Bradyrhizobium sp. AZCC 1610: one gene and its partner. The protein of the gene in region 1 interacts with the protein of each later gene in a pairwise test. Links are inferred from orthologs where the notes say so. Each region holds a gene or a part of one and is shown in the gene's direction. Other genes may lie near its edges.

The links. The genes of interacting proteins can lie anywhere in the genome.
Region 2: the proteins of secG (region 1) and secA interact in binary tests that used the Escherichia coli proteins (3 or more experiments, as listed by UniProt). The link is inferred for Bradyrhizobium sp. AZCC 1610 from one-to-one orthologs.

Annotation. Positions count from the first base shown.
Region 1 is NZ_JAZHRR010000001.1:3,510,756-3,514,011, reverse strand. Bases 55-3,008 are described here. They hold secG (preprotein translocase subunit SecG), read left to right. Parts: upstream 55-1,318; coding sequence 1,319-1,699; downstream 1,700-3,008. Other genes in these bases: V1279_RS17405 (CTP synthase), read left to right, coding at 1,866-3,008; V1279_RS17415 (helix-turn-helix domain-containing protein), read right to left, coding at 526-1,092; V1279_RS17420 (hypothetical protein), read right to left, coding at 169-519; V1279_RS17425 (GNAT family N-acetyltransferase), read right to left, coding at 55-147. Outside these bases: more of V1279_RS17425, read right to left, coding at 1-54; more of V1279_RS17405, read left to right, coding at 3,009-3,256. UniProt on the Escherichia coli protein: Subunit of the protein translocation channel SecYEG. Overexpression of some hybrid proteins has been thought to jam the protein secretion apparatus resulting in cell death; while this may be true it also results in FtsH-mediated degradation of SecY.
Region 2 is NZ_JAZHRR010000001.1:6,860,437-6,864,166, reverse strand. Bases 89-3,516 are described here. They hold secA (preprotein translocase subunit SecA), read left to right. Parts: upstream 89-478; coding sequence 479-3,316; downstream 3,317-3,516. Other genes in these bases: V1279_RS33610 (murein L,D-transpeptidase family protein), read right to left, coding at 3,514-3,516; V1279_RS33620 (peptidylprolyl isomerase), read right to left, coding at 89-129. In the rest of the region: more of V1279_RS33620, read right to left, coding at 1-88; more of V1279_RS33610, read right to left, coding at 3,517-3,730. UniProt on the Escherichia coli protein: Required for protein export, interacts with the SecYEG preprotein conducting channel.

The DNA of each region.
Region 1 (3,256 bases):
GCGCCAGAAAGCCTCGGCCGCCGCCCGTGACAGCGGATGCATGAAGCTGACCGAGCCGCCATTCGCCACGGTTTCGATCAGGATTTCACTAAGCATCGCGCTGATTTCGGGCGAAGGGCTAAGGGCTTTGATCTGGATATCCGACATGAGGATGAATTTCCGCGATGGTCACTTTCGATGATTGACGGTGCGGGCGGAGCGCGCCCGCTTGATCTGCGCAATGCGTTCGACATCCTCGATCTGCAGGTGACGGCCGCGTTCGAGAATTTCCAGCGTGTATTCTTCGTAGGTGAGGCCGAGGCGCTCGGCTTTCCTGATCCGAAATGCGACGATGCCGGGCGAGGGGTTTTTCCAGGCCGCGCGATGCGCCGTTTTCCAGTAGAAATAATTCCCGATTCCCCCGTCGCCCCATTCAGGCCGGTGCTCGTCGAGCGGCGGACCGCCATTGTGGCCGGCGGGAGTGAGGTTTGCCGGATCCGCCGGGTCGGACGGTGAACGCCTGGTTTCGATCTCCGCCATCGCCTGCTAGCTCCGGGCAAGGGCGATGACGTAAGTGCAGGGCACGGCGCTTTCGTTGGCAAACGTCACTTCCGCCGGCGGACCGAATCCGAGGCAGTCGCCGGTGCCGAGTTCGTGGCGCTCGCCGCCATCGATCAGGATGAGCGCGCCCGACAACACCCAGAGGACCTGGCGGATGTGTGCGTAGGATGAGGCGGGCAGCGTCACGCGCTGTTTCGCCGGCATCTCGACCTTGATGATCTCGACGGGATGATCGGGGCGGTTGAACACCTGCGTGCGCAGATAGCCGGTCTCGGGATCGCGCCACACCGGCTGCTCGGCGGCGCGCGAAAGACGCCCACCCTGGCCTTCGGCACGCAGCATCAGGCCGGCGAGGGTGAGATCGAAAGCGCTGGCGAGCCGAACCAGCACCACCGCGGTCGGGCTGACCTCGGCGCGCTCGATCTTGCTGATGGTCGCCTTGGAAACCCCGGAGCGCTCGGCCAGATCCGCCAGCGACCAGCCGCGGCTGTCGCGCTCGAGCCGCAGGCGGTGGGCGAGCCGGGCGCTGAGATCGTCTACTATAGTATCCATCCGTCTATTATAAGAGAAATTGCTGCGACCTCAACTCCGGATTCAAACGTCGCGCGAGAGCCGGGGACAGCCTTGCCGTCGCGCCTGCGGCAATTATCTCCACGGTGGCGGTTGGGGGTGACAATGCCCCGTCCGATCGTGTAACACCGCGCAACTTCAGGAAAACCCGCAAGCTCTTGGTGCAGCCGAAGACCGGCGCGCTTCGCTTGTGACGGAAGGTTTTGAGATGCAGACCGTCATTATCGTCGTTCACCTCATGATCGTCTCGGTGCTGATCGGCGCCGTGCTGCTGCAGAAATCCGAAGGCGGCGGCCTCGGCATGGGTGGCGGCGCCGGCTTTATGTCGAGCCGCGGCACCGCCAATCTCTTGACGCGGACGACGGCGGTCCTGGCGGGACTTTTCTTCCTGACCAGCATGGCACTGGCCTGGCTCGCCGGCGTCGATCGCAAGCCGGCCTCGATCCTCGGCCCCGCGCCGACGACGCAGTCCCAGCCGGGCGGCGCGACGCCGGTCGCTCCACCGACCTCCGGCGGCGTGCTCGATACGCTTAAGAAGGTGGATGAACAGCAGGGCCAGTCGGGTCCGCAGGCGCCGCGTTCGCAATAAAGCAGGGTGGCTATGCAGGGCGGCCGCTACCGTCCTGTATCAGAACTTCCCATCAATGCTTTGATATCGCTCTAAATTTCACGTCACCCACAGCCCGGCGGAATGTTTGCCCGCGCATGCGATTCGTTTTGGCGAATCGGGGCAGTGGCCTTAAAGGTAGAATCCCATGGCGCGGTACATATTCATCACCGGCGGCGTGGTTTCTTCGCTCGGAAAGGGTCTGGCTTCGGCGGCACTCGGTGCCCTGCTGCAGGCTCGCGGGTACAAGGTCCGTCTCCGCAAACTCGACCCCTATCTCAACCTCGATCCCGGAACGATGTCGCCGTATCAGCACGGCGAAGTGTTCGTGACCGACGACGGCGCCGAGACCGATCTCGATCTCGGCCATTACGAGCGCTTCACGGGGCGTCCGGCCACCAAGGCCGACAACATCACCACCGGGCGTATCTATCAGGACATCATCACCAAGGAACGCCGTGGCGATTATCTCGGCGCGACTATTCAGGTGGTTCCGCACGTCACCAACGCAATCAAGGAATTCGTGCTCTCGGGCAACGACGAATACGATTTCGTGCTGGTCGAGATTGGCGGCACCGTCGGCGACATCGAAGGCCTCCCGTTCTTCGAAGCGATCCGTCAGCTCAAGAACGAGCTGCCGCGCGACCATGCGGTCTATATTCATCTGACGCTGCTGCCGTTCATTCCGAGCGCGGGCGAGCTCAAGACCAAGCCGACCCAGCATTCGGTGAAGGAACTGCGTTCGATCGGCATCCAGCCGGATATTTTGCTGTGCCGCACCGACCGTGAAATCCCGAAGGAAGAGCGGCGCAAGCTCGGCCTGTTCTGCAACGTGCGCGAAAGTGCGGTGATCGAGGCGAGGGACGTCGACAATATCTACGCTGTGCCTGAGGCCTATCACGTCGCTGGCCTCGACGATGAGGTGCTGGCCGCGTTCGGCATCACGCCAAAGATTCCGCCGGCGCTGCAGAGCTGGAACGTCATCAACGAACGCGTGCGCAACCCGGAAGGCGCGGTGACCATTGCCATTGTCGGCAAATACACCGGCATGAAGGACGCCTATAAATCGCTGATCGAGGCGCTCTCTCATGGCGGCATCGCCAACAAGGTTAAGGTCAATCTCGACTGGATCGAGAGCGAAGTGTTCGAGAACGAGGACCCGGCGCCGTTCCTCGAGCACGTCAACGGCATCCTGGTCCCGGGCGGCTTCGGCCAGCGCGGCGCGGAAGGCAAGATCCGCGCGGCGCAGTTCGCGCGCGTCCGCGACGTGCCGTATTTCGGCATCTGCTTCGGCATGCAGATGGCGGTGATCGAGGCCGCGCGCAATCTCGTCGGCATCGAGGAAGCGAACTCCACCGAGTTCGGTCCCACTCCCGAACCGCTGGTCGGCTTGATGACGGAATGGCTGCGCGGCAACGAACTGGAGAAACGTTCGAAATCCGGCGACCTCGGCGGCACCATGCGCCTCGGCGCGTATCCTGCGGCGCTGAAGCGCGGCAGCCGCGTCTCGGCAGTCTATGGCGGCGCGACCGAGATTTC
Region 2 (3,730 bases), 3.3 Mb from region 1 along the record:
GAGAACGGGGTTGTCCTGGGCACGAACCGGCAGGCTGGCGGCCAGAACCGCAGCCAGACAGGCCGTCGCGGCCAGGGAGGCGAGGCCGAAGCGCAGGCCGGTTTTCGTTTCCGGGAACGAGGTGGTCATGGAAAATCCTTGTCTTGAAGAAGGGGGCAGCAAAAGGCGGCGGGACACTCGCCCAATCATGCGGCCTTGGCAACGCGAAAAGTCTGTCAAAATGATGAATTCCTTGACAGATGGACCCACGTTGACAAGGCCCCAACCCAGCCATATCTGTGCCGGATCGTACGGCGGCGATAGCGCTTATTTTGCTGCGTTTTTTGCCGTTGAACCTTGGATTGCTTAATTCCCACTCATTAGGCGGATGACCCCCGGATCGGGGTGTTTGCCGCGACGCGTCACGGTGAGTTGATAAGCAATTTGGTGGACCCCGTCACGGCTTGCAACGCAAGTAACGGCAAAGGCAGGAATTGGCATGATCGGCGCGCTCGCCCGCAAGTTTTTCGGCTCCGCCAACGACCGGCGGGTGAAGGGATATCAGTCCCGCGTCGACGCCATCAACGCGCTTGAGCCCGAGCTCGCCGCGCTCTCCGACGAGGCGCTGAAGGCCCGCACCGCCGAGTTCCGCCAGCAACTCGCCGACGGCAAGACGCTCGACGATATCCTGGTTCCGGCCTTCGCCACCGTGCGCGAAGCCGCCAAGCGCACCCTCGGCCAGCGCCATTTCGACGTCCAGCTGATCGGCGGCATGGTACTGCATGAGGGCGACATCGCCGAGATGAAGACCGGCGAAGGCAAGACGCTGGTGGCGACGCTTGCGGTCTATCTCAACGCGCTGGCCAGCAAGGGCGTCCATGTCGTCACCGTCAACGACTACCTCGCCCGCCGCGATAGCGAATGGATGGGCCAGATCTACAATTTCCTCGGCCTGACCGTCGGCGTGATCGTGCACGGGCTCGACGATTCCGAGCGCAAGGAAGCCTATTCGCGCGACATCACCTACGGCACCAACAACGAATACGGTTTCGACTATCTGCGCGACAACATGAAGTACCGGCTGGAGGACATGGTCCAGCGCGGCCATTTCTACGCCATCGTCGACGAAGTCGACTCGATCCTGATCGACGAGGCGCGCACGCCGCTGATCATCTCCGGTCCGCTCGACGACCGCTCGGAATTCTACAACACCATCGACACCTTCTTCCCCCAGCTCGACAAGACCGATTACGAGGTCGACGAGAAGCAGCGCACGGTGACGCTGACCGAAGCCGGCATGGAGAAGATCGAGACGCTGTTGCGCGATGCCGGTCAGCTCAAGGGTGAATCGCTCTACGACGTCGAGAACGTCTCCGTCGTTCACCACATCAACCAGGCGCTGCGGGCGCACTCGCTGTTCAACCGCGACAAGGACTACATCGTCCGCGACGGCGAAGTCATCATCATCGACGAATTCACCGGCCGCATGATGCAGGGCCGCCGCTATTCCGAAGGCCTGCATCAGGCGCTGGAAGCCAAGGAGCACGTCCAGGTCCAGCCGGAAAACCAGACGCTGGCCTCGATCACATTCCAGAACTATTTCCGGATGTACGAAAAGCTCGCCGGCATGACCGGTACGGCGCTGACCGAAGCCGACGAATTGTTCGACATCTACAAGCTCGAGGTCGTGGAAATCCCGACCAACGTGCCGGTCGCGCGTCTCGACGAGGACGATGAAGTCTACCGCACCCAGAACGAGAAATACGCCGCGATCCTGGCCGAGATCGAACGCGCCAATGCGCGGCTGCAGCCGGTGCTGGTCGGCACCGCCTCGATCGAAAAGTCGGAAGTGCTGGCCGATTACCTGAAGAAGCATGGTTACAAGCAGATCGATTTCGGCTCTGAATCCAGCATGGAAAAGCTCTATGCGGCGGCGCGTGCGGGCAAACCGGCAAAACTGTTTGCGGTGTTGAATGCGCGCTTCCACGAACAGGAAGCCTATATCGTCGCCGAAGCCGGCGTCCCCGGCGCGATCACGATCGCGACCAACATGGCCGGCCGCGGTACCGACATCAAGCTCGGCGGTTCGCTCGAGATGCGGATCCTGCAGGAGACCGCCAACATTACCGACGAGGCCGAGAAGGCCACGAAGATCGAACAGATCAAGGCCGACATCGAACGCTTCCGCGAGATCGTGCTGAAGGCCGAGGACGTGGTCGAGGTCGAGCCCGCCAAGGGCAGCAAGCCGGCCAAGACCATCACCAAGCCGGGTGGGCTCTACATCATGGGCTCGGAGCGGCATGAATCCCGCCGCATCGACAACCAGTTGCGCGGCCGTTCCGGCCGTCAGGGCGACCCCGGCCGCTCGAAGTTCTTCCTGTCGCTGGAAGACGATCTGATGCGGATCTTCGGGTCCGACCGGCTCGACAGCATGCTGCAGCGGCTCGGCCTGAAAGAGGGCGAGGCCATCATCCATCCCTGGATCAACAAGGCGCTGGAAAAGGCGCAGCAGAAGGTCGAAGCCCGCAACTTCGACATCCGCAAGAACCTGCTCAAGTTCGACAACGTGCAGAACGACCAGCGCAAGGTGATCTTCGATCAGCGCGTCGAACTGATGAAGAGCGACAGCGTGGCCGAAATGGTTGCGGACATGCGTCATGATTTCATCGACGACATCGTCGTCAAGCATGTGCCGGAACACGCCTATGCCGAGCAGTGGGATGTCGCGGGCCTCAAGGAAGAACTTAAGCGCGTGCTCGACGTCGACCTGCCGGTCGACGAATGGGCCAAGGAAGAGGGCATTGCCGACGAGGAATTGCTGACGCGGATCGAGCAGCGCGTCGACGAGCACATGGCGGCCAAGGTGGCGCAGTGGGGCCCCGACGTGATGCGCTATGTCGAGAAGACCATTCTGCTGCAGACGCTGGATCATCTCTGGCGCGAACACCTGATCATGCTCGATCATCTGCGTCAGGTGATCGGCCTGCGCGGCTATGGCCAGCGCGATCCGTTGCAGGAGTACAAGTCGGAAGCCTTCGGCCTGTATGAGGCAATGACCGCGCACCTGCGCGAGGCGGTGACGGCGCAATTGATGCGCGTCGAGATCGTGCCGCCGGAAGAGCAGCAGCCGGTGCTGCCGGCGATGGAGGCGCACAAGTTCGATCCCAATACCGGCGAAGACGAGATGGCCTTCGCCAACGTCTCGCTGGTGCCTGAAGTCGCGGACGCTGATCGCGATCCCAAGAATCCCGCAAGCTGGGGCAAGGTCGGCCGCAACGAGGATTGTCCCTGCGGAAGCGGCAAGAAGTACAAGCATTGCCACGGCAAATACGGGTGATTTTTTCGGTGATGGCGCGCTGACGCCATCACGCGCCGCTGTCATCACACGCGCCGCTGTCATCATCCGCGAAGGCGGATGATCCAGTACGCCGCACCGCTTCGGTTCTTCCAATACGCGTTAGGGAACACCCGCTTTCGCAGGGCGCATGACGGCACTGTGCTGTTGTGCAGTCCGGGGGAGCCGCGTCGCGCTTCTTACTTCACCGCCCCGAAGCGGCTGTCGAACGAGTTCGACGACACGATCGGTGCGGAGCCGGAGACCTGGTTGTCCTTGGCAGCGGGGCCCGGGGTATCCGACACGGACGCTCTCAGCGGCGGGCGGGCGGCGGCCTGTTTGGCGTCGTGCTTCGGCGCCATGGTCTTCGGCGCGGCCGCTTCCTGACGCGGCGGCTCGCTTCGCTTGGCTTCGCTC